Hoeflea sp. 108: one gene and its partner. The protein of the gene in region 2 interacts with the protein of the main gene of each other region in a pairwise test. Links are inferred from orthologs where the notes say so. Each region holds a gene or a part of one and is shown on either strand. Other genes may lie near its edges.

Region 1 (14,617 bases), 1.6 Mb from region 2 along the record:
GCAGCCGCCTGCTTGCTGACGCCGCGCGGCCAGACGCGGTCGACGAGTACGCGCAAGCCGTCATCGGGCGACGGTGCCTCATAGACACGCTTGATGCGGATATCAGCCATACGCACCTCCACAGACGATGGCTGGGGCGCGGCCGCAGACAGCCTAGCCCCAGCGGTCCAGAAACGCCTCGATCGGCAGCGTCTGCATGTCGGGAATGGCTTCGAACAGCCGCTCGGCGGGCCAGTCCCACCAGGCAAGCGCCTCTATGCGGACAATGATCTCCGCCGGAAAACGCATCTTCAGCCGCTTCGCCGGCACGCCCACAAAAACCTCGAACGGGGCGATGTCGCGGGTCACCACGGCGTTCGCGCCGATGACCGCGCCATTGCCGACGCTGACGCCGGGCATGACCACCGCCCCGTGCCCGATCCAGACATCGTGCCCGATGCTGACGGGCTTTGCCCTGCGACGCTCGCGAAATTCACCGTCGACGCCGAGATAGCGGAAATACTCGTTCGGCCGGTAGCTCACCTTGTGCGTCGTCAGCCGTTCCATCGGGTGATCGAGCGCGTTGATGCGCGTGTTGGCCGCGATCGAGCAGAACTTGCCGATGGTGGTGTAGATCGCCTCCGAATGGCGCTCGAAATAGGAATAGTCGCCGACAACGACCTCGCGCAGCACCACGCGCTCGCCGATGGCGACATGGCGGCCGAGCCGGCAGCCTTTCAGCTCCGAGGTCGGGTGGATGCGCGGTTCGTCATTCTTGAAGCGAAGGTCGGCTTGATCGTTCATGAGGCGGGTTTACGCCCGCCCCACACGCGCTGCAAGCTACTGCGGCTTGCCCTTGGTCCAGGTGACGTTCTGGTTGTACAGCGGTACCGTCGTCATCGACATCTTGGCCGAGCCGTTCTGCACCTGGCGCGAATGGGCGAGATAGATCAGCGTCTGGTTCTGCTTGTCGTAGATGCGGTTCACCACCTGCTCTTTCCAGATCAGGCTGATGCCCTGTTTGAACACTTCCTCGCCACCCTGCTTCAGACTGATGTCGCCGATGGTGATCGGTCCGGTCTGCTGGCACGAGATCGCCGTGTCCGACGGGTTTTCGAACCAGTTGCCCTTCTGCAGCCGGTCGATCACGCCGCGGTCGAAATAAGAAACATGGCAGGTCACGCCCTCGACTTTGGGGTCCTTGATCGCCTCGACGAGGATGTCGTTGCCGAGCCAGTCGACGCCGACCTCGCCCACCTGTTCGGCCAACGCCGGAGCTGTGGCGCCAACTGCAAGGGCGGTGGCAAGGACAAAAAGGCTGAGCCGCATGGTAACCTCCTGGGGATCTGATGCTGTCAGAACTTGGGTCCGCCAGTTGTCGGTTGCAAGGCGCAAGTCTTCGTCGCGCTCGCGAAATGGTGTTCCCAAGCACAGAGACGGCGTCAACATGTCACTTTTGGCAAAGCCCGCATCGCGCTATGAATGAGCGATGAAACAGGCTCAGCCAATATCGCTCTCGACGACCGCGTGGCTCGCGCTCGGCGCAGCAGCGTTTGCGGCCGCCTCGGGCCTTGCCTTCGCCTCCTGGCTGGACAAAGCGGGCGGAATCTTCATGTCGCTCGTCGACGCCGGCATGTCCTGGTGCTTCTGATCCCGCCGACACCCCAAACCGAAAGAACCCTCCCCCGATGATGCGCACGATCCTTGCCGGCATTCTGGTCCTCATGGCAGCCGGCGTCGGTTGGCTGACCTTCGACTGGTACCAGAAGCAGAACACCGCCCAGGCCTTCGGCGCGCCTTTCGTCCTCGTCGACCAGAAGGGCAAGGAAATCACCGAGGCGGCCTTCCGTGGCCAGCCGAGCGCCGTGTTCTTCGGCTTCACCCATTGCCCCGAAGTCTGCCCGACGACGCTGTTCGAACTCGACGGCTGGCTCAAGCAGCTCGGCGACGAAGGCAAGAACATCCGCGCCTATTTCGTTTCGGTCGACCCCGAGCGCGACACGGCCGACGTGATGAACAGCTACGTCACCAACGTGTCCGACCGCATCATCGGCATCACCGGCACGCCGGAAAAGATCGCCGCGATGACCAAGGCTTTCGGCATCTACTCCAAGAAGGTGCCGACCGAAGGCGGCGACTACACGATGGACCACACGGCCTCGGTGCTTTTGCTCAACAGCAAGGGTGATTTCTTCGGCACCATCGCCTATGAGGAGAACCCAACCGCCGCGCTTGCCAAGCTCCAGCGGCTTGCCAAAGAAGGCTGACCCTTTCGGACCCGACATGACCCAGACACGGCTGCACATCACCACCGGCCGCGAAGCCGCCAACCGCATCTTCGCCGCCCTCGAGACCGCCTTCGAGGAAGATGGCTGGCCGATCGCCGTGATCGAGGTCGACGAGGACCGCGACATCCACGAGGTGTCGCTCTATGCCGACGGCGAGGTCGAGGACATTGCGCGGCGCATGGCCGAGGTCATTGCTGAGGCGGGCCATAAGGGTCCGCTCGGCCGCGAGGTGCTGCCCGATGTCGACTGGGTGGCGAAGTCGCTTGAAGGCCTCAAGCCGGTCGAGGCCGGGCGCTTCATCGTCCATGGCGGCCACGACCGCGAGGATGTGCGCCCCGGACAGATCGCCATAGAGATCGAGGCAGGCCTTGCCTTCGGCACCGGGCACCATGGCACCACGGCCGGCTGCCTGGAGATGATCGAAAAGGTCGTGACCTCAGAGAAGCCGGTCAACGCGCTCGACCTCGGCACCGGCAGTGCTGTGCTGGCAATCGCGGTCGCCAAGCTGGCGCCGATCCCGGTTCTCGCCACCGACATCGACCCGGTGGCGACCGATGTCGCCGCCGCCAATGTCCGCCTCAACGGCGTCGAGGCCCATGTCGAGACGGCGACGGCCGAAGGCTTCGACAACCCGATCTTCGCCGCGCGCGGCCCCTTCGCGCTGATCGTCGCCAACATCCTGGCACAGCCGCTGATCCTGCTCGCCCCCGAGATGGCCGCACATCTGGCCGCCAGCGGTTCGCTGGTGCTGTCGGGCATCCTCGACCGCCAGCATGACGCGGTGCTCGAAGCCTATGTCGCGGCAGGCTTCCGCCACATAGAGACCTTCCACAGGGAAGGCTGGGTCACGATCCACCTCAAGAACTGACGCCGTTTTTGCGTCATCGCCAGGACCGCCGCCGCTGGCCCAAGCCGGCGGCGTTGCCAGTCTTTGCACGCGACGATAACGTCGCCGACAATCAAGCTCTCCCGGGAAACAACCATGTTCCAGTCCTTTGAATCATCAGGCGACCCAAGCGTCGGCAAACCGCGCGTCGCCCTGCTTCGTCAGTGGATGAAGCAGAACGGCATCGACGGCTTCATCGTGCCCCGCGCCGACGAGCACCAGGGCGAGTATGTCGCCGCCCGTTCCGAGCGTCTGAAGTGGCTGACTGGCTTCTCGGGTTCGGCCGGTGTCGCCATCGTGCTTGCCAACAGCGCCTATGTCTTCGTCGACGGCCGCTACACGCTGCAGGTGCGCGACCAGGTCGATCTCGGCATCTTCACCATCGAGAGCCTGATCGAGACCCCGCCTGCCCTGTGGATCCGCGAAAACCTCGCCAAGGGCACCCGCCTGGGCTTCGACCCGTGGCTGCACACCATCGGCGACGTCAAGGCGCTGAAGGCCTCGGCTGAAAAGGTCGGCGCAACGCTCGTGCCGCTGACAGAGAACCCCATCGACGCCGTCTGGCAGGACCAGCCGGACGCACCGCATGCCAAGGTCGAGATACATCCGGAAACTTTTGCCGGCGAGCTCGCCAAGGACAAGCTCAAGCGCCTCGCCGCGGCCATCTCGGCCGAAGGCGCAACCCACGCCGTGCTCACCGACCCATCGTCGCTGGCCTGGACCTTCAACATCCGTGGCGGCGACGTGCCCCACACGCCGCTGGCGCTCGGCTTTGCCGTGCTTGCGGCCGACGGCTCGCATGCCGTCTATCTCGACAAGCGCAAGCTCGGCCGCACCGAAGAGGCCTATCTGACCCAGCTTGCCGACATCAAGGCGCCCGCCGACCTCGAAGCCGACATCGCCGCCCTCGCCCGCTCTGGTCGGCAGATTGCGCTCGACCCGGCCCTCGCGGCCGAAAAGCTGCGCGCCCTGATCGAGGACAATGGCGGCTCGCTCATCCTGGCGACGGACCCTGCCCGCCTGCCCCGCGCCACCAAGAACAGCGCCGAGATCGCAGGCTCCCGTGCCGCCCATCGTCGCGACGGTGCCGCCGTCGCCAAGCTTCTGTGCTGGCTGGATCGCCAGGCGCCTGGCAGCATCGACGAGATATCAGTCGTCACCAGGCTGGAGGAAGCCCGTCGCCTCACCGGCGAAGAAACCCAGATGCCGCTGCGCGACGTGTCCTTCGACACCATCTCGGGCGCCGGCCCCAATGGTGCGATCATGCACTACCGCGTCTCGCGCCAGACCAGCCGCGTGCTGGCTGACGGCGAACTGTTCCTGCTCGATTCGGGCGCCCAATATCAGGACGGCACCACCGACATCACCCGGACCGTCCCTGTCGGCAAGCCTTCGGAGGAGATGCGCGAACGCTTCACGCTCGTGCTCAAGGGCCTGATCGCCATCTCGACGGTGCGGTTTCCCGCCGGCACGCGCGGCGCCGATATCGACGCGCTCGCCCGCATGGCGCTATGGCGTCACGGGCTGGACTTCGCCCACGGCACCGGCCACGGAGTCGGCTCCTATCTCGCCGTGCACGAGGGTCCGCAGCGCATCGCCAAGACCGGCATGGAAAAGCTGCTGTCGGGCATGATCCTGTCCAACGAGCCCGGCTACTACAAGGAAGGTCACTATGGCATCCGCCTCGAGAACCTGATCCTGGTGACGCGCCCCGACGAGCTGCCGGGCGGCGACATCGCCATGCATGGTTTCGAGACGCTGACGCTGGCGCCCTTCGACCAGCGGCTGCTGCGCACCGACCTTCTCACCCGCGACGAACTCGACTGGCTCAACGCCTATCACGCCCGGGTGTTGATGGAGATCGGACCGATGCTGGACGGCGAAGCGCTCGCCTGGCTGGAAAAGGCGACGACGCCCATTCCCTAGCCGAATGATTTGCTGCCGGCCTCATCTGGGGCCGGCGGTTTGCCGGCCGCTTTAGGAAGGCGGCGGCACGGTCCCTGAACTCAGCCGATAAAGTGCCGCAGCGCGATCAGGGTCACAGCCCCGGCCAAAAACATCGCCATCAGGCCGCTGCGCAGCGAAACGACTGCCGCAACCGCAAGTGCCGCCAGTTCAGCCGGTCCGGCCGACAGGGTGGCCGGCGCCACAAGGGTGGTCAGCACCGCAGCCGGCACCGCATTGAGCCCGGCTTCGACGCGCGGATGCAGGCGTTCGAAGCGTGACAGCACCAGATGGCCGCCGACGCGCGTCAGGTAGGTCGCCACCGCGCTGGCAATGATGATCCAGAATGTCGTGCTCATGAGTTGGCCTTTGCCGTGCGGACAGGCATTGCCGCGGCAAACAGCACGCCGGCAAGCGCGCCGAGCGAGACATGCCAGGGCGAACCCACGGTCTTGTAGGCAACCATCGAGGCGATCGCACTGGCAATCACGATCGGCAGCCAGCGCGGCCGGTTGCGGAAGCTCATGACGATGCCGAGGAAATAGATCGGCAGCAGGAAGTCGAGGCCCAGCGCATGGGTGTCGGGGATCAACCGTCCAAACAGCGCGCCGATGCCGCTCTCCACCACCCAGCATGTGTAGAGCGTCAGCGCCATGCCCATGTACCAGACGAAGCTGACCTTGTTGCCCTGCTCGCGAATGCGCTCGGCCTCGGCATATTGCGGGTCGGTCAGGAAGAAATAGGCGATTGCCTGCTGGACCCAGGGCCAGTGGGCGATGTGCGGGCCAATGGCGGCCGAATAGAGCACATGGCGGAAGTTGACCGCGAAGATCGACAGCACGATCAGCCACGGCGCGACGTGCTGCCCGAACAGCTCGATGCCGACCAGCTGGCTGGCCCCGCCGAAGATCGTGGCGCTCATCAAGGTGGCCTCGGCCACCGTGAAGCCGTTGTCCACGGCCAGCGCGCCGAACAGCACGGCAAAGGGTCCCGAAGCGACCACCACCGGCACGCTCATCCGGGCACCGCGCGCAAACTGCGCCAGACGATCGCTCACGCTTCAAGCCTCCCTGAAAAAGGCCTTGAATAGGTCAGTCGTTCGTCGCTGTCACATCAATTCGCTTGAGCCAAGGCATCAGCGAAACTCAGCTCTTTTTCGGCTTCCTCGGTGCCGGCTTCACCGAACAAGGCGTGTTGCCGCCCGCATGGAGACGACCGGTCGTCATATCGAGCCTGATCGGCAGGTCGCGCAGCGACGACACGTTCAGCTTGCGCGCCGCAGCCAGAGCCACCTCGCCGCATGCATGCGCATCCTCGGCCGCATTGTGGTGCCTGAACGAGAAGTCGATATGGCGCGACACCTCGTTGAGCCGGTGCGAGGCAAGCTCACGCCACACCACCTTGGCCATCTTGAGCGTGCAGACATAGTCGATGTCGGGACAGCTGACGCCATAGAGCTGATAGCTCGCCCTGAGCACGCTCATGTCGAACGACGCGTTGTGGGCGATGACGAGCGTGTCGGAAAGATCGGCCTCGAACTCCTCCATAACCTCGGGGAATTCGGCAGCGTCCTCGACATCTTCAGGGCGTATGCCATGGACGGCCATGTTGAAGCGTGAAAAGCGCATGTCCCTGGGCCGGATGAGCCGCTCCTCGACGCGGATGACCGCGCCGTCCTCGATCCAGGCAAGGCCAACGGAACACGGGCTGCTGCGCTTTTCGTTGGCAGTTTCGAAATCAATGGCAAGTGCACGCATGAAGTCGGTCAGCCCACCTGCCCGACGCGTTCGAACCACTGGTCCTCTGATATGACCTCGATGCCAAGTTCACTCGCCGTTTTCAGCTTCGAGCCGGCGCCTGGCCCCGCCACCACAAGATCGGTCTTCTTCGACACCGATCCGGCAACCTTGGCGCCCAGCTTCTCGGCCATGGCCTTGGCCTCGTCGCGCGACATCTTTTCAAGCGATCCGGTGAAGACCACGGTCTTGCCGGAGACCGGCGACGACACGTCGCCGATGCGCTCCTCGTCGAGCGGCACAACCTCGGCCAGCAACGCCTCCACCACTTGCCTGTTGTGCTCCTCGGCGAAGAACTCGACCACTGCCTCGGCGACGATGGTGCCGATGCCGTTGATCCCGGTCAGTTCCTGCCAGGCGGCATTGCCCTTGTCGCCCTTGCCCTCGGGCATCACCGCAACCATGCCCGCGGTTCGCAACGCGTCGAAGCTGATGTAGTGGCGCGCCAGCCGCTTGGCATTCGTCTCGCCGATATGGCGGATGCCGAGCGCAAACAGGAAGCGCGAAAACTCGACCTGGCGTCGGTCGTCGATCGCCGCATAGAGCTTGCGTGCCGAGGTCGCGCCAAAACCGTCGATGTTTTCGAGCTTGGTCAGCGAGCCTTCCTGGCGCCTCTTCAGCGTGAAGATGTCGGCAGGCGAGCCGATATGCAACGACGGGTCCTGCGACTGGAAGAAGAACTCGATCTGCTTTTCGCCAAGGCCCTCGATGTCGAAAGCGTTGCGCGACACGAAATGGCGCAGGCGCTCCACAGCCTGGGCCGGGCAGATCAGGCCGCCGGTGCAGCGCCGCACCACCTCGCCCTCTTCGCGCACGGCATGGCTGTCGCAGGCCGGGCAGCGCGTTGGAAACTGGTAACGCTCAGCGGCCGCCGGACGCTTCTCCATGACCACGTCGAGAATCTGCGGGATGACGTCCCCTGCCCGCTGGACGATGGCAGTGTCGCCGACGCGGATGTCGCGGCCGTCGCGGATCGGCTGGCCGCTGTTGCCGATGCCCTTGATGTAGTCTTCATTGTGCAGCGTGGCGTTGGTCACGACCACACCGCCGACGGTCACCGGCTGCAGCCTTGCCACCGGCGTCAGCGACCCTGTACGGCCGACCTGGATGTCGATGCCGAGCAGTGTCGTCGTTGCCTTCTCGGCCGGGAACTTGTGCGCAATCGCCCAGCGCGGGCTGCGCGACACGAAGCCAAGGCGCTGCTGCAGATCAAGCCGGTCGACCTTGTAGACGACGCCGTCGATGTCGTAGCCGAGCCCGGCGCGATTGGCCTCGATCATCCGGTATTGCGACAGAAGCCCGTCAACGCTGTCGAACACCTTCATCAGCGGATTGACCTTGAAGCCGTAGCGGCCAAAGGCCTGTACCATGCCCATCTGGGTATCGGCGGGCATGTCGCTCACCTCGCCCCAGGCATAGGCAAAGAAGCGCAGCGGTCGGCTTGCGGTAATCGAAGTGTCGAGCTGGCGGAGCGAACCGGCGGCGGCATTGCGCGGATTGGCAAAGATCTGCTTGCCCGCCTCCTCGTTGCGCCGGTTGAGCTCGGCGAAATCGAGATGGCTCATATAGACCTCGCCGCGCACCTCCAGCACCTCGGGAAAGTCGCCCGACAGCACATTGGGGATGTCGGCTATGGTACGCGCATTGGCGGTGACGTTTTCGCCCACCTGCCCGTCGCCACGCGTCGCCGCCGTCACCAGCCTGCCGTTCTCGTAGCGGATCGACAGCGACAGGCCATCGATCTTGGGCTCGGCGGTGATCGCCACCGGCTCGCTCGCGCCGAGCCTGAGAAACCGCCTGATGCGGCCGACGAATTCGCTGACATCCTCATCGGCAAAGGCGTTGTCGAGCGACAACATCGGCACGACATGGGTAACCTTGCCGAACTTCTCGGAAACGGCCGCGCCTACCGACTTCGACGGCGAATCCTCGCGCACCAGATTGGGGAATCGCTGCTCGATCGCGAGGTTGCGGCGGCGCAGTGCGTCATAATCCGCATCCGAAATGGTCGGCGCATCCTCGGCATGGTAGCGCAGGTCATGACCGGCGATCTCCAGCGCCAGCCGTTCGAGCTCGGCTGCGGCCTCGGCTTCGCTCAGCGATTCGACCGGCTTTTCGGACATGGTGCACTCCATCTTAGCGCGTCGGCCCGAAAATCGGACCCGATTTTCGGGAAGCACGATGCGCAGACTCAATAAGTTAGAGCATCCTTTGAGCGTCCGTTCGGACGCACAAAGGATGCTCTAATGGCCGGCACCATAGATCAGGATGCGCCGGCGCGGGAGCCGCCCCCAGCGAATTCCACGTCAAATCGGCAGGGTCGCAAAGGCTCCTGACATCAGGAGCCTGGCCTTCGGGCAAGTCAGGAGATAGCGGCCGTGTTCTCGCGCAGCAGGCGCTCGGCGGCGGCGCGCGCCTCCTCGGTGATGGTCGCCCCAGAAAGCATGCGGGCGATCTCTTCCTGGCGCGCCGGACGGTCCATCTCGTGGATCCCGGTCGCGACCCGGTCGGTGTTGCCCTTCTTGGAGATCAGGAAATGCGTCGCCGCCCGCGCCGCCACCTGGGGCGCGTGGGTCACCGACAGCACCTGCACACGGCTGGAGAGCCGCGCCAGCCGCTGGCCGATGGCGTCGGCCACCGCACCTCCAACGCCCGTATCGATTTCGTCGAACACCAGCGTCGGCGCCGAGCCGCGATCGGCAAGCGCCACCTTGAGCGCCAAAAGGAAGCGCGACAGCTCGCCGCCAGAAGCCACCTTCATCATCGGCCCGGCCCGCGTGCCGGGATTGGTGCGCACCCAGAACTCGACCTGGTCGATGCCTTCGAGCATGCGATTGTCGGTCTCGCTCGACATTTCGACGAGGAATTCGGCACGCTCGAGCTTCAGTTCCGGCAGTTCGGCCATGACGGTCTTGCGCAGGCTCTCGGCTGCCACCTTGCGCAATCCGGACAGGTTCGCCGCGATCCGGTCATAGGCCTCGCGGGTGGCCCGCGCCTGCTCCTCCAGGGTATTCAGGCGCCCCTCGCCGGCGTCGAGATCGGCAAGGTCGGCGACCATCGTGTCGCGCAGCTTGGCCAGGTCGTCGACGGCGACATTGTGCTTGCGGGCGGCGGCACGCAGCGCAAACAGCCGCTCTTCGGCCTTTTCCAGCCGCTGTGGGTCGTATTCGGTGGCCCTGAGCGCTGCATCGACACCCGATTGTGCCGCATCCAGCGAGATCATCGCCTCGTCGAGCGACTTCACGACGTCGTCGAGCAGGCCCGGCACCTCGGCCGCCTTGCGCTGCAGGCGGCGCAACAGGCTCGCCAGCTGCGGCAGCGGCGACGACGAGCCCGACAGCACGTCCTGTGCATCCTGGATTTCCGAAGCGATCTTTTCGACCCGCATCATCGCGGCGCGCAGTTCCGCGAGTTCGCTCTCTTCACCCGGTTGCGGATCGAGCTTGGAGAGTTCGGTCACCGAAGCGCGCAGATATTCAGCCTCGCGGGCGGCAGCCTCCACGCGCGCACGGTGCCGCGAAAGCTCCTGCTCTGCGCCGCGCCACAACTTCCACGCCTCGGCCGTCGCCTTGGCCTCGCCGACATGGCCGCCGAACGAATCGAGCACGTCGCGATGCGCACCGGCATCGACAAGGGCGCGGTCGTCATGCTGGCCATGGATCTCGACCAGCGCGCGCCCGATGTCGCGCATCAGCGTCACGCTGGAGGGCTGGTCGTTGACGAACACACGGGTGCGCCCGTCGGCCGTCTGCACGCGCTTCAGGATGACGTCGCCGTCATCCTCGATGGCATTGTCGGCCAGAAGCGTGCGCACCGGGTGGTTGCGCGGCACGTCGAAGACGGCCGTCACCTGCCCCTGGTTGGTGCCGTGGCGGACAAGCGACGCATCGCCGCGCGCGCCGAGCGCGAGCGACAATGCGTCGAGAAGGATGGATTTGCCGGCGCCGGTCTCGCCGGTCAGCACGGAAAGGCCTGGCGTGAAATCGATATCCAGCCGTTCGATCAGGACGATATCGCGGATCGACAGTCTGGAGAGCATCGAATTGCGGTCAGGCGCCGGAGAACATTTTCCCGGCCTTGGAAATCCATGAGCCGGCATTCTCGCGCGGCTGCAGGCCGTTGGTCTGCAACAGCTTGTAGGAATCCTTGTACCACTGGCTGTCGGGATAGTTCTGGCCGAGCACGGCAGCTGCCGTCTGCGCTTCCGAGGTCAGGCCCATCGCGTAGTAAGTCTCGACGAGGCGAGCGAGCGCTTCTTCGATGTGGCGCGTGTTCGAATAGTTCTCGACCACGTTGCGGAAACGCTTGGCGGAAGCGATGAACTCGCGACGCTCGAGATAATAGCGGCCGATCTGCATCTCCTTGCCGGCGAGCTGGTCGCGGGCAAAGCGGATCTTGGCATTGGCGTCGTCGACATATTCCGATGCCGGCCAGCGCTGCACCACTTCCTGCATCGCCTCGATGGTCCGGCGCGCTTCCTTCTGATCCTGCGTGACGTCGCGAATCTGGCGGAAATAGCTCAGGCCGATGATGTACTGGGCGTAGGCGGCGTCGTCGGTGGAAGGATAGAGCGCGAGATAACGCTTCGCCGAATTGATGGCTTCTTCATAGGAGCCCTGGCGATAGCTGGCGAAAGCGCCCATCACCATCGACTTGCGGGCCCACTCGGAATAGGGGTGCTGACGGTCGACCGCCTCGAACTTGCGGCTTGCCTCTTTCAGGCGGCCGGCATTGAGGTTGGCAAGACCCTGATTGTAGAGCACGTCGGCCGGCTCGGTCTGCTCGACATAGGTCGCCAGATCGACATCGGCTTCGCCGGACATGCAACCGGAGAGCGCAAGCGTCGGAATGACGAGCGACAGCGCCACAGCAAGAGGCGTCACGCGCAATTTCGATCGATCGGCTCGTATCAATGACATCACTGAGTTCCGCCCCTTCGGCGCTGTTTCGCTTTTAGGCACTGGCCATAGATCACAACTGGCCGTGCCGGGCAACGCTATCAGCGGCCAATCGCGCAATTTTGTGGCACGTGAACGCACATGCCATTTCGCCGGTCGAGTGGTGCAACAAGGTCACACCACCCTTCCCCGCAAGGCTGCGATCAGAGCATCCAGGGCGCGTGGACAGCCGCGCTGACGGCGATGAGTTCGGCCGAACGACCGCGCTCGCGACGCGATGTTTCGACGATTTCGAAGGCCGAACGATCGGAAAGCAGGCGACGCAGGGCAGATGCGTTGAGCCTGTGGCCACCGCGATAGGAGCGGAAGCAGCCGATGAAGCGCGCGCCGGCAAGCGCCAGGTCACCCATCGCGTCCAGCGTCTTGTGACGCACGAACTCGTTGGAGAAGCGCAGGCCTTCCATATTGATGATGTGATCGTCATCGCCGATGACAACCGAATTCTCCAGCGACGAGCCGAGCGCATAGCCGGCTGCCCACAGGCGCTCGACGTCCTTCATGAAGCCGAAGGTGCGGGCCCGCGAAATCTCCTTGCGGAAGATATCGTCGTTGATGTCGGAGGCAAAGGACTGGCGGCCGATGGCCGGGCTCTCGAAATCGATCTCGACCTCGAAGCGCGTGCCGCCATAGGGGCGGAACTCGGCCCAGGAGGCCCCGCTTTCGATTCGCACCGGCTTCAGCACACGGATATAGCGGCGCTTGACGTCGAGCGTCTCGATACCGGCCTGGTCGATGGCTTCGACGAACTGCGCAGCACTGCCGTCGAGAATCGGAACTTCCGCGCCTTCGACCTCGATCACCAGATTGTCGATGCCGAGGCCGAACAGTGCCGCCATCAGGTGTTCGATCGTGGCGACATGAACGCCCGCGGGATCGCCGAGCAAGGTGCAAAGATCCGTTGCACCCACTTCTGACACAATTGCGCGGAACTCTCGGCCATCAACGTGAAAAACCACACCCGTGTCGGCATCCGCCGGCAGGAAATGGATGGACACGGGCTTACCGCTATGCACGCCGATCCCCGACAGGGTCGCGCGCGATTTGAGTGTTGTCTGAAAATCCTGCAAGTCGATCCCCATATGCCCGTCCACATCAGGCCTGTTCTATCGCTCTACGGCGACAGGCCCTTCTCGGCTCTGATGGACGGGGCCTCATCCCCTTTGCACCCGTCCGGCCGAATTTGAGGCGCCATGCGTTCGTCAGAACTGGCGAAAGGCGCCTCGAAATTTCAAATCTGGCTGCTGCTTCTTCCGAAAGCCAAGACCGACTCCCGGTCAAATGCACCAGACGGCGCGAAGATAGTCTTCCGGATGAGAGACTCCAAATCACGGTTTCTTACTCCGTGTAACTGCGAGGCCACTTCGACTCGCTCTGACAAGCTCATGTTTTAAATGATCTTTTCAGAGCAAAAGGCGGACGTCGAGACGCCCGCCTTTCAAACCATGTTACCGCTCGTTCACAGATCAGTTTGCTTGCCGGCGCAGGAACGCCGGAATCTCAAGCTGATCGTCTTCCTGAGTCCGTGCCTGCGGCGCAAGGCGACCCTGGTCGTCGAGCTGGCCGCGGCGCGGCGCGTAAAGCTGCGATTCCTGGCTGACGGCGCGGCGCTGTTCCGGGGCCGGCTGGCGCAGTTTCGGCTCACGCGGCTGCGCAGGCTGCAGGCGAGCAGGCTCTTCCTCGCGGCGGGTCAGGCCGCTCGTCAGGCGCTTCAGCAAGCCCATCGGGCCGCGCTCTTCATGATCGACCGGCTGCGCCTTGGCGGCAACCTCTGCCTTCACCATCGGCGGGAAGTCTTCGACGCGCGGCATGCGCGGGGCGACCGGAGCCGGCTGCACCGCCTGCTGCGGAGCGGGCTGGTGGAACTGCTGCGGAGCCGGCTGATGGAACGGCTGCGGCGCGGGCTGGTAGGCCTGCGGCTGAGGCTGCGGCTGGGCTGGCGGAGCCGCAAACAGCTTGCTCTGCGGGCGGAAATCCTCAGTCGGCGCGGCTGGGCGCGGCTGGGCCATGCCAGCTGCATTGGCCTCGGCCAGACGGATGGCCTCGGCGATCGGATCGTTGGTGCGCACTTCCATACGCGGCTGCTCGACCGGAGCGGCCTGCTGCGGTGCCGGGCGCACTTCGGCCGGACGCTGCTGCTGGGTGGGCTTCGGCGTCTGGCGGATGGAGATCGGCGCTGCTGCCATGTCGGCGGCGGTCTTGTCGATGCCGGTGGCAACCACCGACACGCGGATGACGCCCTCGAGGTCTTCGTCGAAGGTGGCACCCAGGATGATGTTGGCGTCCTGGTCGACTTCCTCGCGGATGCGGGTCGCAGCTTCGTCGACTTCGAACAGGGTCAGGTCGCGGCCGCCGGTGATCGAGATCAGCAGCCCCCGCGCACCCTTCATCGAGGTTTCGTCGAGCAGCGGGTTGGCGATCGCAGCCTCGGCAGCGGCCATTGCGCGGCCCTCGCCCGAAGCTTCGCCGGTGCCCATCATGGCCTTGCCCATCTCGCGCATCACCGAACGGACGTCGGCGAAGTCGAGGTTGATCAGGCCTTCCTTGACCATCAGGTCGGTGATGCAGGCGACACCCGAATAGAGCACCTGGTCTGCCATGGCGAAAGCGTCCGCGAAGGTCGTCTTGTCATTGGCGAGGCGGAAGAGGTTCTGGTTCGGGATGACGATCAGCGTGTCGACGCACTTCTGCAGCTCTTCGATGCCGTAGTCGGCCGTCTTCATGCGGCGCTGGCCTTCGAAGTGGAACGGCTTGGTAACGACGCCGACG
Region 2 (14,938 bases):
GCTGGGCCAGCAAAATCGTGCACAGACCGACGCCAAGGAAGAAGCCGGCCATGGTCGCCCGCCCCTGCGCAATGGCTTCGGGATTGTCGGGCCGTGCCTGGAGCCGAAGAATGCGGAACGCGATTCTCGGCGCGAAAAACAGGATGGCGCCGAACAGCAGCGTCGCAACGGCCGAGCTCCAGGCCAGCCATTCGCCCTGGCTGACCGGCCACGGAAAGGTAAATGCCATTGGATTGTCCCCCGACGGTTGCTGGCGTGAATTTACCCGAGCGCCCGGCAGGCGCAACAGGCGCCGGTATCAGGCGAGCGCAAAATCGACGGCGGCAGTTGCGTGTATTGCGGTGGTATCGAAGACCGGGATATCGAAATCATCCCGGCCGATCAGCATGGTGATCTCGGTGCAGCCCATGATCAGCCCGTCTACGTCGCGGCCCTCCGGCGCGCTGCGCAATCGCTCGACCTCCTGGAGGTAAGCCGCCTTGGACTCGGGCTTGACCACGCCCCGCACCAATTCCTCATAGATGATGCGATGGACGATCTCGCGCCCCGCCTCGTCAGGAACCGTGGCGACGATCCCATGCCCATCCGCGAGCCTGCCCCGGTAGAAGTCCTGCTCCATTGTGAAGCGCGTCGCCAACAGCAAAGGCCTGGAGACGCCTGAAGCCTTCATCGCCTCGGCGGTGGCGTCGGCGATGTGGATCAGTGGAACGGACACCCTTGCCTGGATGTCGTCGGCCATGCGGTGCATGGTGTTGGTGCAGATCACCAGGGCCTCAGCGCCCGCCTGCTCAAGGGTGCGGGCCGCCTCGACCATCATGTCGGTCGCTCCCGCCCAGTCATCCGCATGCTGGCGCTCGGCGATCTCCGCGAAATCGAACGACCACAGCAAAAGCTTGGCCGAGTGCAGCCCACCGACGCGGCGGCGGACCTCCTCGTTGATCAAGCGATAGTAGATCGCCGTCGATTCCCAGCTCATGCCGCCAATAAGGCCGATTTTCCGCATCTTTTCCCCGCCGACAACAGGTGATTGCCAAGGAGTCTGGGCGATAGCACGACACCTCATGCGGGGATATAGCCTCGCCGCTCGTGCCGTCATACGCTGTTGGCGGCTGCCGAGGGGAGGACTTGGCCTGATGACCGTTCCCGAACGCATATCCTGGGCCCTGTCGCATCTTGGCTTCGAACCTGTGGATCGCCTGCTGGAAGTCGGGTGTGGCCGCGGCGTCGCGATTGCGATGATTGCCCAAAAACTTGGCGACGGTCACGTCGTCGGGCTTGACCGCTCCGACAGCGCGGTAAAGGCGGCGAAGGAGCGGAACGTCGACGCCATTGCCTCGGGCAAGGTGGAGATCGTGGAGTCCACGCTCGCCGACTACACCGCCGAGGCCGGTCGCTTCGACAAGGTCTTCGCCATCAACGTCAACCTGTTCTGGCTCGAGGCGATGCGCGAGCTGGCCGTGCTGAAGCCGATGCTTGCTCCCGGCGGCGGGCTGTTCCTGTTCTTCGAACCGCCCGGCATCAGTCAGATCGAGACCATCAGGCGCGCCGTCGAGATCAGGCTGAAGGGTGCCGGCTATTTGGTCGACGAGGTCGTCGCTGGCCCGACGCCGAACACGCCGCTTCTGGGCATCATTGCCCGGCCGGCGAACTGAGCTACAGGAAACTCTGCGGGTCGATATCGACCTGCACGCGCACTGAGCCGCGGACCTTGGGCCCTTCTGAAAGCATCGCCTTGATGTAGCCCTGGATGTCCGCCTTGCGGTCGGCCTGGACAAGCAGGCGGAAACGGTGACGCCCGCCGACCATTGCAAGCGGTGCTTCGGCCGGTCCCAGCACATGCACATCCTGCGCAACCTTGGCGGCACGGCGCAGGCCGCGCGCATGGCTCTCCGCCTCAGCCCGCGTCGCGGCACTGACGATGACGCCAGCTAGCCTGCCGAAAGGCGGCAACGCCGCGCGTTCACGCTCATTGATCTCGCGGTCGTAGAAGGCCTCCGAATCGCCCGAGACAATCGCCCGCATGACGGGATGGTCGGGCTGGAACGTCTGCAGCAGGCCAAGGCTCTTCTTGCCGGTGCGGCCGGCGCGGCCCGTCACCTGCGACAGCAGCTGATAGGTGCGTTCTGCGGCGCGTGGGTCGCCATTGGCGAGGCCCAAATCGGCATCGACCACGCCGACCAGCGTCATGTTCGGAAAGTTGTGGCCCTTTGCGACGAGCTGCGTGCCAATGACGATGTCGGCCTCGCCATTAGCAATGGCTTCCAGCTCGAGCCTGAGCCGCTTCACGCCGCCAAGCATGTCCGACGACAAGACGATGGTGCGGGCCTCGGGGAAATGATGAACCACCTCCTCGGCGATGCGCTCGACACCGGGGCCGCAGGCGACCAGGTGATCGAAGGTGCCGCATTCCGGGCAGGCTTCGGGCCGTTTCTCGTTGTGGCCGCAATGGTGGCAGACGAGCTGGCCGCGAAAGCGGTGCTCAACCAGCCAGGCCGAGCACACCGGGCAGCCGAAACGATGGCCGCAGACCCTGCACAGCGTCAGCGGCGCATAGCCGCGCCGGTTGAGGAACAGCAGCGACTGCTCTTGCCGGCCGAGGTTCTCGCGCATCTTGCCGAGCAGGACGGGCGACAGGAAGCCGCCACGTGCCGGCGGCGACCGGCGCATGTCGATGGTGGCGAGATGCGGCAGCGCTGCTTCGGCAAAGCGCGCCGACAGCACGGTGCGGCGATACTTGCCCTGCTCGGCATTGACCCGGCTCTCGACCGATGGCGTGGCCGACGCCAACACCACGGGGAAGCCGCCGATATGGGCGCGCACCACGGCCATGTCGCGGGCGTTGTAGAAAACACGGTCCTCCTGCTTGTAGGCGGGGTCGTGCTCTTCATCGACGACGATAAGGCCAAGCTCCTTGAACGGCAGGAACAGCGCCGAACGCGCCCCGGCGACGACGCGAACGCCACCCTCCGCCACCTGGCGCCAGACGCGTTCGCGCATGCGCGGCGGCAGGTCAGAATGCCATTCCGCCGGCTTGGCGCCGAAGCGGTTCTGGAAACGTTCGAGAAAGGCCTGGGTCAGCGCGATCTCCGGCAACAGGATCAGCACCTGCTTGCCCTTGTCGAGCGCTGCCGCCACGGCCTCGAAATAGACCTCGGTCTTGCCTGAGCCGGTGACGCCATCGATTAGGCTGACGCCGAAGCGGTCGGCTGCCACCAGTTCGCGCAGATCCTGGGCGGCCGCCTGCTGTTCGCCAACGAGCTCTGCCGTCGCGTAGGACGTGTCGGGCGCCGCCACCACCGGGCGCGGTGGGATCATCACCGTTTCGAACACGCCCTGCGCCTTGAGCCCGTCGACGACGGTCGACGACACGCCGGCCGCATGCGCCAGGCCCGAGCGCGTCCAAGCCATGCCGTCATTGGCCATCTCGAGCACGCGCTCGCGCGCCGAGGTCATCCGGTCCGGGCTCGCCTCGGTGCGCACGATGCCTTCCGTCCATGGCTCGGGATCGAAGGCCTCCGGCGCCCGCAGGATCATGCGCGCCACCATGCCAGGGGGCGAGATCGTGTATTGGGCTACCCAGTCGACCAGACGCCGCATATCGGCATTGACAGGCGGGCAGTCGAAGACATGGGCGATCGCCCGCAGCTTTTTCGGGTCAACGGCCTCTACCGGCCCATCCCAGACGATGCCGGCGACTTCGCGCGGCCCCAGCGGCACGCGCACGATCGAACCGGGCACGACATCCATGCCTTCGGGGACTGCATAGGAGTACGCCCGCTCGGCCGGCATCGGCACGAGCACGGGTGCGGCCCTTCTTGTTGGCGAATCGGCGGTCATGACGCGTGACCTTGCCCCGAACTTGGTTTAGAGCAAAGGCCGACACGTGCCGTGCCCCAGCGGCATGCTTCCATTGCCAAGGAGACCACCATGAAGTTTTTCGTCGACACCGCCGACGTCAAGGACATCCGCGAGCTCAATGAGCTCGGCCTGCTCGACGGCGTCACCACCAACCCGTCGCTGATCCTCAAGTCCGGCCGCAACATCGCCGAAGTGACCAAGGAAATCTGCGACATCGTCGACGGCCCGGTCTCCGCGGAAGTGGCTGCCACCGAATATGCCGAGATGATGAAGGAAGCTGCGGTTCTGTCGAAGATCGCCGACAACATCTGCATCAAGGTGCCGCTCACCCTCGACGGCCTCAAGGCCTGCCGCGCCCTGACCTCGGAAGGCCGCATGGTCAATGTTACACTGTGCTTCTCCGCCAACCAGGCACTCCTCGCCGCCAAGGCCGGCGCCACCTTCATCTCGCCCTTCATTGGCCGTCTCGACGACATGGCTGTCGACGGCATGGAGCTGATCGCCGAGATCCGCCACATCTATGACAACTACGGCTTCGACACCGAGATCCTCGCGGCCTCGATCCGCTCGACCGAGCACGTCAAGCGCGCCGCCCTCATCGGCGCCGACGTCGCCACCATCCCGCCGGCAACGCTGAAGGCGCTGGTCAAGCACCCGCTGACCGACAAGGGCCTCGAGATGTTCCTGGCCGACTGGGCCAAGACCGGCCAGAAGATCGGCTGATCCTTTTCGTTAAGACGACCAAAGCCGGCGCCCCCAGCGCCGGCTTTTTCGTATCTGCAGTTCACAGAAGCGGCGGCAGACGCCGCTTGACCGGCTGCGCCTTGACGATCGAGCTGCTCGTCTCCGCCTTGTCGGCGATGCGGTCCAGAATCTTGTCGAGTTCGTCGATGGAACGGATGTGCAGCCGCGCGACGAAGCAATCGTCGCCCGTCACCTTGTCGCATTCCGAGAATTGCGCGATCTGCTGGATCAGGTCCTGCACCACATGCAACTTTCCGGGCAGCGGCCTGATGCGGACGATCGCCTGCAAGGTGTAGCCGAGGGCTGCGGGGTCCACCTCGATGGTGAAGGCGCGGATGACGCCCCGCTCCTCCAGCCGCTTCAGCCGCTCCGATGCGCTCGGCGACGACAGGCCGACGCGTTGGGCAAGGTCCTTGAGCGAAATCCTGGCATCCTCGACCAGGATTTCGACGATGCGCCTGTCGAGGTCGTCAAGCATTTTTCGCTCCTGAGCCAAGATGGGAGAACCACCTTACATTGTTAGGCTATTCCGGGCAAATGGCTGCGCCGACTCATATATTTCCGCAGTCTCCCTGCGCACAATACGCCTCATTCAGCAAGGAGCAGGAACATGACGGACCAGACGCGCGGTACGATCGAAATGACCGCGGCAATGGTGATCTCAGGCACGATCGGACTGTTTGTCGTCCTCTCCGGCCAGCCCGTCATGTCGGTGGTGTTCTGGCGCTGCGCCTTCGGGACGCTCACCCTGCTGGCCATCTGCGCCGGGCTCGGCCTGTTTCGCCCTGACATCGTCTCTCGCAGGCAGATCGTCTATGCCATCATCGGCGGCGTGGCCATCGTCGCCAACTGGGTATTGCTCTTCGCCGCTTTTCCGCGCGCCTCGATCTCCATCGCAACCGCCGTCTACAACACCCAGCCTTTCATGCTGGTGGCGCTCGGTGCGCTGCTCTTCGGCGAGCGCATCACGTTGGCCAAGCTGGGCTGGCTGCTGGTGGCCTTCGCCGGCATGCTGATGATCGTCCAGGGAAAGTCGGGCACGGCCCATGTCGGCACGGACTATCTGGGCGGCATCCTGCTCGCCCTCGGTGCCGCCTTCTTCTACGCCATAGCCGCGATCGTGGCGAAGAAGCTGAAGGGCGTGCCGCCGCATCTGATTGCACTGATCCAGGTCGCGGTCGGTGTCGTCATGCTGGCGCCCTTCGCCAATCTCGCCAACCCGCCGGTCGATATTGGCAGCTGGGCGCTCCTCGTGACCATCGGCGTCGTCCACACCGGCCTGATGTACATCCTGCTGTACGGCGCGATCCAGAAGCTGCCGACCAATCTGGTCGGCGCTCTGTCTTTCATCTATCCGGTAGTGGCCATCGCCGCCGACTACATCGCCTTCGGCCAGCGCCTGCAGCTTCTGCAACTGGCCGGCGCTGCCGCGATCCTGCTTGCCGCCGCGGCGATGACGTTGGGCTGGACGTTCACGCGACGTCGGGTCGCCTGGCACGAAGCCGGTTAATCCTCGTCGTCTGGCATCTCACCTGTGATGCGCATTCCCTCGATGCTGGTCGCGCCTTCGTTGCGCACCACGGTGAGCGGCCGCGCCCCGGTGCGATCACGAACAAGGTCGGCCAGTTCGCGCGAATGGGTGACGATCCAGACCTGTGTCCGCTCGGCCGCCTTGGCGATCATTTCGGCCAGCGCCGGCATCATGCGCGGATGCAGGCTCGCCTCGGGCTCGTTCAGCGCAATCAGCTTCGGCAAGCGATAGGACAACAGCGCCCCGGCAAGCGCCAGGAACCTGATCTGTCCGTCCGACAACTCTTGCGGCCTGAACACGCGCTGCGGAAACTCCGGCAACACCAGTCCGAAAGTGGCTGTTTCCTCGGGCACGGGCACGACGAGTTGCGCCCCGCCCAGCGCCTCGGCGATGCAGCGATCGAGATCAACGGTGTCTTCGCGAATGTGCTTCAGCGTCGCGAACACGGCGGCAAGGTTGGCGCCATCCTCGTCGAGCATCGGCGACGTCGTTGCCAGCGCTGGTCGGCGCACCGGCGAATCGGCGTCGGTGCGGAAGCCATGATAGAAGCGCCAGCCGCTGACTGCGGCGCGCATGTCGCCGACCTCGGGGTAGCGCCCTGCCCCACCCAGCAGCGCCAGTGCCGTCTCAGAGTTCAGCACGCGCTCTGGATGTTCCACCCGACGTCCGTCGGCGTCGCGGGCATAAATCGTCTGGCCCTTGCGCGACATCATCTCGACCGGGCGCCGCCCTGCCTCGACGCTGAGCGTCTCTTCCTTGAGGTGGGGTTCGAAGGCAAAGCCGGCCGAAACAGGCGGTGGCAAACCGATCTCGACCTTGTAGGCGTAACATGCCGCCGTCTCGTCATCGAGGAACGCAGCATCGATGATGACGCGCACCGGTTGTCCCACCCGCCGCTTGCCCGACCACAAGGCCGAACTCATGCCGCCCTCGCCGGCAATCTCGCGAGCGAGCGTGCCTTCGGCCGAAGCCTTGATGAGCTGGAGCGCGCGATAGAGGTTGGACTTGCCGACGCCGTTTTCGCCAACGAAGACGGCGACCTGGCCGATATCAAGCCGGATCGAACGAAGCGACCGATAGCCGGCGGCTGAAAACGAGGTCAGCCGCATCGACCGCTCCGCTTCATAACGGCCCTAGCGCTTGGTCATTTCCTGGGCGATGGCGAGCCGCAGCAGTTCGGCCAGCTCACGCGCCGCACGGTTTTCCGCATCGCGCTGGGCCCGCATGTTGGCGTATTCCTGGCGCGGCCGGTCATAGGACGACGTCACGCTGCGCCTGCCGCTGGCCACGACCTTGGCCGTCTTGATGTCGGTCACGGCATAGGTGCCCGTCAGGGTCACTGTGCCTGCGGTCGGCTCGTCGTCCTTGCTCGTCACCTGGGCGAGAAGCGACGACTCCGTCAGCGACGCGACCGAAAGGTCCATCGAATAGGATGCTGTGGCCGGCTGCCCTGCCCCGCCATTGAACATGAAGATCAGATGGTTGCGGACTTCCTGGCCGTAACGCGTGTTGACCGGCTTGATGTTGATCGAAGCGAGCTGCGTTGCCGTTCCGGCCTCGACGCCCGCCGATGCCGGTCCGTCCGAATAGAGCGGGCGGACCGTGCAGGCCGAAGCGAGCACGATGGAAGAAAGCAACGCGACGCGCGCGACAGCACGCAACGAACCGTTGGACTTACGCGCCTCAGGCAACGACATTGACGATCCTCTGCGGCACAACGATCACCTTGCGCGGCGACTTACCATCCAGCGCCTTCTGCACTGCTTCCAGTGCCAGCGCCGCTTTTTCGACGGTCAATTGATCTGCGTCGCGGGCAATTGTCAAATCCGCCCGCTTCTTGCCGTTGATCTGAATCGGGTACGTGATTTCGTTGTCGACGATCAGTGCCGGATCGAATGTCGGCCACGGCCTGTCAGCAACCATTCCCTCACCGCCGATCGACGTCCAGCACTCTTCCGCCAAATGCGGCATCATCGGCGCGATCATCACGATCAGGATGTCGACCGCCTCGCGCAGCGCCGAAACCATCTCGACCGAAGCCTTGCCTGCAGCCGCATCGGCCAGCGGAGCCTGCAGCGTGTTGCTCAGCTCGTAGATGCGCGCGACGGCCTTGTTGAAGGCCAGCTTGCCGATGTCCTCGCCGACCGCCTTCAGCGCCTTGTGCGCCGCCTTGGAGACCGCTGCGGCATCGCCGTCATGCGCGGCCTTCGGCTCGGCCTTGGCCAGCACGTCTGCCGATTCGGAGATCAGGCGCCAGACGCGCTGCACGAAACGGTGGGCGCCTTCGACGCCGGCCTCGGTCCAGATGACGTCGCGCTCGGGTGGCGAGTCCGACAGCATGAACCAGCGGGCCGTATCGGCGCCGTAGCTGGCGATGATGTCGTCGGGGTCGACCACGTTCTTCTTCGACTTCGACATCTTCTCGATCGAGCCGATCTCGATGGGCGTGCCGTTGGAGAGCAGCGCCGCGCGGCGCTTTCCATCGACTTCCTCGATCTTGATCTCGGCCGGCGTGACCCAGCCGTTCGGACCCTTATAGGTCTCGTGCACGACCATGCCTTGCGTGAACAGCCCCTTGAACGGCTCGGCCAGATTCAGATGGCCGGCCTCGCGCATGGCCCGAGTGAAGAAGCGCGAATAGAGCAGGTGCAGGATCGCATGCTCGATGCCGCCGATATACTGGTCGACCGGCAGCCACTCGTTGGCGGCCTTCGGATCGGTCGGCTCGTTCTCCCACGGTGCGGTGAAGCGCGCGAAATACCACGACGAATCGACGAACGTGTCCATCGTGTCGGTCTCGCGGCGTGCATCCTTGCCGCATTTCGGGCAGGCGACATGGCGCCAGGTCGGATGACGGTCAAGCGGATTGCCCGGACGGTCGAACTCGACATCGTCAGGCAGCTTGACCGGCAGGTCGGCCTTTGGCACCGCCACCACGCCGCAATCGTCGCAGTGGATCATCGGGATCGGGCAACCCCAGTAACGCTGGCGCGAAATGCCCCAGTCACGCAGGCGGAACTGCACCTTGCGCTCGCCCATCGGTCGGTTGCCGATCGAGATCTGCTCGAGACGGGTGGCGACGTCGTTGAACGCGTCCTTCGGCTTCATGCCATCGAGGAAGCGCGAATTGATCATCACGCCGTCGTCGGTATAAGCCTCCTCGGTGACCTGGAAGGTCGCGGCATCGCCGCCTTCCGGCATCACCACCGGAACCACCGGCAGACCATACTTGTTGGCGAAATCGAGGTCGCGCTGGTCCCCAGACGGGCAGCCGAAGATGGCGCCCGTGCCGTAGTCCATTAAAACGAAGTTCGCGACATAGACCGGCAGCGTCCAGCTCGGATCGAATGGATGGACGACGCGGATGCCGGTGTCCATGCCCTTCTTCTCGGCGGTCTCGAGCGCTGCGACCGACGTGCCCATGCGGCGCACGTCTTCCATGAAGGCGGCGAGCTCGGGCTTGCTCTCGGCAGCCTTCTTGGCCAGCGGATGGTCGGCCGAGATCGCCATGAACGAGGCGCCGAAGATCGTGTCCGGACGCGTCGTATAGACTTCCAGCTCGCTCTCGCCAGCGGGTGCCGTACCTTCAGCCAGCGGCCAGCGGATCAGCAGGCCTTCCGAGCGGCCGATCCAGTTGCGCTGCATCAGCTTGACCTTCTCGGGCCACTCGTCGAGGCCATCGAGCGCATCGGACAGGTCCTGCGCGAAATCGGTGATCTTGAAGAACCACTGCGTCAGCTCGCGCTGTTCGACCAGCGCGCCCGAGCGCCAGCCGCGTCCGTCGATCACCTGCTCGTTGGCGAGCACGGTCATGTCCTCTGGGTCCCAGTTGACCTTCGAGGACTTGCGCGTCACCAGGCCCTTCTCGACGAAGTCGATGAACAGCATCTGCTGGCGGTGATAATAGTCGACGTCGCAGGTCGCGAACTCGCGGCTCCAGTCGAGCGACAGGCCCATCGACTTCAGCTGCGTTCGCATCGTGTCGATGTTCTGGTAGGTCCACGCCTTGGGGTGGACCTTGTTCTGCATCGCCGCGTTTTCCGCAGGCATGCCGAAGGCGTCCCAGCCCATCGGGTGCAGCACGTTGCAGCCCAGCGCCCGGCGATAGCGCGCCACGACGTCGCCCATCGTGTAGTTGCGGACGTGGCCCATATGGATGCGGCCCGACGGATAGGGGAACATCTCGAGCACGTAGTACTTCGGCCGTGGATCGTCGTTCACGGTCTCGAAGAGCTTTGCGTCGGCCCAGGCCTTCTGCCATTTGGGTTCGGACGCGCGCGGATTGTATCGTTCGGTTGCCATCGGATGTTTTTCACTTAAAAGCGTGCGTGGACCGGGGCGAAAACCCGCGGTTCAGGAAATCGTTGCCGGGTGTTCATCATGGATTCCCGGACCCGTCAACTCCGGCAGCCCGGGGGCGGGCAAAAAGCAGCAGGGCCAGCGGCATGGAAAACTCGGTCGAACAGCTAACGCTGGTGAAGCATAAGATAGGTGCGGCCGAGCGCGAAGCCAACAGGCAGGACGGATCGGCAACGCTCGTCGCGGTCTCCAAGACCTTCGACGCCGAGCACATTCGCCCCGTCATCGAAGCCGGCCAGCGCGTTTTTGGCGAAAACCGCGTCCAGGAGGCGCAGGGCAAGTGGCCGGCGCTGAAGGCCGAATTCTCCGACATCGATCTCCACCTCATCGGCCCGCTCCAGTCCAACAAGGCCAAGGAGGCGGTCGCCCTGTTCGACGTCATCGAAACCGTCGACCGTGAGAAAATCGCCGCCGAGCTTGCCAGGGAAATCGAGCGCCAGGGCCGCGCCCCGAAACTCTATGTCCAGGTCAACACCGGCTCCGAGCCGCAGAAGGCCGGAATCGAGCCGCGCGAGGCGGTGGCCTTCGTCAAGCGCTGTCGCGAGATCCACGGCCTCGCCATCGAAGGCCTGATGTGCATCCCGCCGGCCGAAGAAAACCCGGGTCCGCATTTCGCCCTGCTTGCGAAGCTGGCGCGCGAAGCCGGCGTCGAAAAACTGTCGATGGGCATGTCTGGCGACTATGAGCTGGCAGTTGCATTCGGCGCCACCAGTGTTCGTGTCGGCTCGGCGATCTTCGGAACACGCTGAGCAGCGCCTGGCCAGCAACAATTGGGCAACAAAAAAGCCGGAGCTTTCGCCCCGGCCCTTTCCAGACAAGTCGCTCAGGCTTATTCGGCCGCGACGATCTTGCCGCCTTCCCACTTGAACAGCGAGAAGCTCGGCGAGGTCAGGTCGCCGGTTTCGCCATAGGTCAGGTTGCCGATGGCGGTGGCGATCGGCTCGCCCGACTTCAGTGCCGTGGCGACTGCCGCCGTGTCGTCGGCCTTGCCGGCCTTCTCGATACCGGCCTTCAGCACTTCGACCGCGGCGTAGGCATTGAGCGTGAAGGCTTCGGCCGGAATGCCCTTGTCCTTCAGAATCTTGACAGCGTCGGCCGAGGCCGGGTTCTTCAGCGCATCGGAAGCGTTGGTGAACAGCGTGCCGGCCGCAGCTTCGTTGCCGATCGCCCAGAACTCGGTGTTCGACAGGCCCTCGCCGCCGATGATCACGGCGTTGACGCCGCCATCCTTGAGCTGGCGGGCCAGCAGGCCGCCCTCGGGGTGGTAGCCGCCGAAGTAGATCACGTCGACATTGTCGGCCTTGAGGCGCGTGACGAGTGCCGACAGGTCCTTCTCACCTGGGGTGAGCGAGTTGTACTGCACTTCCGTCACGCCACCCTTGTTCAGCGCTGCCTTGAAGGCATCGGCCAGACCCTTGCCGTAGGTACCCTTGTCGTGAACGACCGCGATGCGCTTGTCCTTGAGGTTCTTGAGCACATAGGCGGCAGCCACCTCGGCCTGCTGGTCGTCGCGGCCGCAAGTGCGCAGCACGTTGGTCAGGCCGCGGTTGGTCAGGTCAGGCGCCGTCGCGGTCGGGGTGACCATCAGGATGCCGTTCTCGGCAAAAACGTCCGAAGCCGGAATTGCCACGCCCGAAGTGACCGGACCGACGACGTATTTCACGCCTTCGCCGACCAGAAGGTTGGCCGCCGAAACACCCTGCTTGGGATCGCCAGCGTCGTCGGCGAGCTTCAGCACGATCTTCTCGCCAAGGATGCCGCCCTTTTCGTTGATGGCGTCGACCGCCGCCTGGGCGCCGTTCTTGACCTGATCGCCATAGGCGGCCACCGGGCCGGTGAGCGGGGCGACGAGGCCGATGGTGATGTCGGCGCGCGCCGCCGAACCGAAGGCAACCAGCGCAGCGAGCGAGACGCCCGCGAGGATTTTCAAGTTCATGGTTTTCTCCCTTTGACCGCCACTCCCAACGGGTGCGGCGGAAGTTCCGAGCCGAGCGCCGCATGGGACGCATGTGCGCTCTGACACTTACGCATCGCCCAATCGCCGGGCCGATGCACTGCATCGGGCAATACCCTCCCGGCGTTCCGGCTGCAATCGGCCCAGCCGTCGAGAACAGGCTTTTGATTTGTGCCAGCAGCGCTCCTGCTGACAAGAGCTAGCCGAAATAGTGGCTTACACGCGGGTGCCGCCTGAGCGGCTCGGGCCGGTAGGATAGCGCATAATCGTCGAAGCGACGCTCGATATTGGCGCACAGCCTGTCGAGATCCTGGGCCTTGCCGCGCACCGTGCGCTCGCCGGGCAGCCAGAAGATGCCGAGGCCGGTGCGCTCGTCATGGACCTCGCCAAGCACCTTGCCATCGAGGTCGACCGCTATCGGGAAGTCGAGGCCCGACAGGACGCGGAGCCGGTCGACCATCCAGCCGAGGCTGAGCAGGGCAAGGCGGTCGTCGTCGGCATAACCGCCGCCAATGTCGGAATGCACGCCGGGAAACCAGCATTGCTCGATGACCTGGCCGGCGGTACGGCTTTCGGCATCGGGGTCGGCCCACAGCACCGGCGCAAACGTCTTGCGATTCTCGTCGACCGACAATGCGTGCAGACCGACCGGCACGCGCGTCGACAGTTCGTTATCGTGGAACTCGTGCTGGTACGGATTGACCACGTTCATGATGCCTGGCAGGCCGAGCGCCCGCACCGTATCGAACACGCCGATGACATCGGGCACCACGGCCTGCCCGGCATACCGGGCGGCGAAATCCGCGCCGGCTTTCCGTCGCTCCGAACTGTTCTTGATCTTGTAGGCCTTGACGGCCTCCTCCGCGATCGCCCGTCGCCTGATCGCCCCTGGTCCGGTTTCGTCGCGTGAAATCGGCGCGCCCTTGTCGGTCATGGCGATGCCGCAGACCGAAAGCACGCCGCCGACGCAGCGGGCGGTGTAGGCGCCGCGGGAAAATCCGAACAGCCCGATCTTCATGCCAGGGCGCCATTCCCGCAGCAGCGCCTCGTAGCAATCGACGATGTTGGCGGTGATGCCCCAGCCAGTGGCCTTGCTCCAGAGGTTGCGCAAGGTGCGCGTCCAGTCCCATTCGCCCTCTTCCGGCGCGCCGAGCCCGGCATCGTAGAAGGCCCTGATGCCCGGCCTGCCGTCGATGGCCGAATACATCTGGAAGACATTGGTGTTCTTGAAGTGCTGGTCGCCTATCTGCTCGACCTCGTCGGCCCTGACGCCGCGCTGGCCGGTGCCGTCTGAAAAGACCAGAACCCAAGCATCGCTTGTCTGAGACATGCCGCCTTCCCCCGATTGCCAGCCCGCCACATCAGGATGTTAGCATGCCGACAGGGCGACATGCGCCTGCCTGCGGTCAACTGGGTTAATCGGGGTTGGAGACGGCCTCAGTGCAGCACGAACTCGCCGTCGACTCTGCGCCACTCGTTGGGAGCAATCAGCTTGCGGTGGGTGTAATGCACCGAATGCAGCGGCCCCTCCAGCTTGGCCCGCCAGAACTCGATGAAGCCGAACAGGATCGGGAATTTCGGCGCCAGATCGTAGTCTTGCCAGATGTAGGTCTGCAGCACATGAGGATGGTCGGGCAGATGATAGAGGATTTCGGCCGTGGTTAGGCCGTAGCCCTTGAGCATAAGTTCCAGTTCAGAAGCGTCGCGCATTGCAAGCCTTCCGTGTCGAACAGCTCCTCCACGGCACAACTCTGCGCCGCAGCAGTTAACCGTCTGCTAAATCAACGAAAATCGTATATGATAGTTCCAAGAAATCAGCAGTTTAGCACTCGACCGAAGGCAGTGCTGATCGCTATATAGCGGCGGCGATTTGCCGCTGCGGAAAGACCGCGGCCAAATCCAAGGTCTAATATTGTGGCGAGGCGCGAATTGATAATAATGCGCGCCAACGCGGCTCCAGTGCCGCCGTCCGCCGGCCACAAGGAGCCGCGGGATCGTTTCCGGGAGGAAGGGAGAGAAATGTCCGAAGTCCGTGTCCACCGCGTCCAGCCGGCGTGGAAGAAGAATGCGCTGATCGACAACGACACCTACCTGAAATGGTACGGCGAGAGCGTCAAGAACCCCGACAAGTTCTGGGGCAAGCACGGCAAGCGCATCGACTGGTTCAAACCCTACACCAAGGTCAAGAACACCTCCTTCACCGGCAAGGTCTCGATCAAGTGGTTCGAGGACGGCCTGACCAACGTCTCCTACAACTGCATCGACCGCCACCTGAAGAAGCGCGGCGACCAGACCGCCATCATCTGGGAAGGCGACAACCCCTACGACGACAAGAAGATCACCTACAACGAGCTCTACGAGCATGTCTGCCGTCTTGCCAACGTGATGAAGAAGCACGGCGTCAAGAAGGGCGACCGCGTCACCATCTACATGCCGATGATTCCTGAAGCGGCTTATGCGATGCTTGCCTGCACGCGTATCGGCGCCATCCA

What was found.
Region 1: the proteins of leuS (region 2) and ligA interact in binary tests that used the Escherichia coli proteins (3 or more experiments, as listed by UniProt). The link is inferred for Hoeflea sp. 108 from one-to-one orthologs.

What each region holds. Positions count from the first base shown.
Region 1 is NZ_KB890024.1:3,055,601-3,070,217, forward strand. What follows is about bases 6,440-9,334. They hold ligA (NAD-dependent DNA ligase LigA), read right to left. Parts: upstream 9,017-9,334; coding sequence 6,863-9,016; downstream 6,440-6,862. Other genes in these bases: B015_RS0115235 (3'-5' exonuclease), read right to left, coding at 6,440-6,854; recN (DNA repair protein RecN), read right to left, coding at 9,256-9,334. Also shown: B015_RS0115190 (DUF488 domain-containing protein), read right to left, coding at 1-110; B015_RS0115195 (DapH/DapD/GlmU-related protein), read right to left, coding at 154-783; B015_RS0115200 (CreA family protein), read right to left, coding at 820-1,308; B015_RS33595 (hypothetical protein), read left to right, coding at 1,469-1,630; B015_RS0115210 (SCO family protein), read left to right, coding at 1,668-2,246; B015_RS0115215 (50S ribosomal protein L11 methyltransferase), read left to right, coding at 2,263-3,135; B015_RS0115220 (aminopeptidase P family protein), read left to right, coding at 3,250-5,079; B015_RS0115225 (AzlD family protein), read right to left, coding at 5,160-5,456; B015_RS0115230 (AzlC family ABC transporter permease), read right to left, coding at 5,453-6,115; more of B015_RS0115235, read right to left, coding at 6,243-6,439; more of recN, read right to left, coding at 9,335-10,932; B015_RS0115250 (outer membrane protein assembly factor BamD), read right to left, coding at 10,943-11,812; lpxC (UDP-3-O-acyl-N-acetylglucosamine deacetylase), read right to left, coding at 11,995-12,930; cell division protein FtsZ, read right to left, coding at 13,315-14,617. UniProt on the Escherichia coli protein: DNA ligase that catalyzes the formation of phosphodiester linkages between 5'-phosphoryl and 3'-hydroxyl groups in double-stranded DNA using NAD as a coenzyme and as the energy source for the reaction.
Region 2 is NZ_KB890024.1:4,685,565-4,700,502, forward strand. The notes cover bases 7,617-10,832. They hold leuS (leucine--tRNA ligase), read right to left. Parts: upstream 10,436-10,832; coding sequence 7,817-10,435; downstream 7,617-7,816. Other genes in these bases: lptE (LPS assembly lipoprotein LptE), read right to left, coding at 7,617-7,830; B015_RS0123325 (YggS family pyridoxal phosphate-dependent enzyme), read left to right, coding at 10,579-10,832. Outside these bases: B015_RS0123275 (DUF4345 family protein), read right to left, coding at 1-229; B015_RS0123280 (aspartate/glutamate racemase family protein), read right to left, coding at 299-1,003; B015_RS31475 (class I SAM-dependent methyltransferase), read left to right, coding at 1,134-1,652; B015_RS0123290 (primosomal protein N'), read right to left, coding at 1,654-3,837; fsa (fructose-6-phosphate aldolase), read left to right, coding at 3,928-4,581; B015_RS0123300 (Lrp/AsnC family transcriptional regulator), read right to left, coding at 4,643-5,080; B015_RS0123305 (DMT family transporter), read left to right, coding at 5,213-6,112; B015_RS0123310 (AAA family ATPase), read right to left, coding at 6,109-7,242; more of lptE, read right to left, coding at 7,267-7,616; more of B015_RS0123325, read left to right, coding at 10,833-11,241; B015_RS0123330 (branched-chain amino acid ABC transporter substrate-binding protein), read right to left, coding at 11,322-12,428; B015_RS31480 (DUF2235 domain-containing protein), read right to left, coding at 12,646-13,776; B015_RS0123340 (usg protein), read right to left, coding at 13,884-14,156; acs (acetate--CoA ligase), read left to right, coding at 14,466-14,938.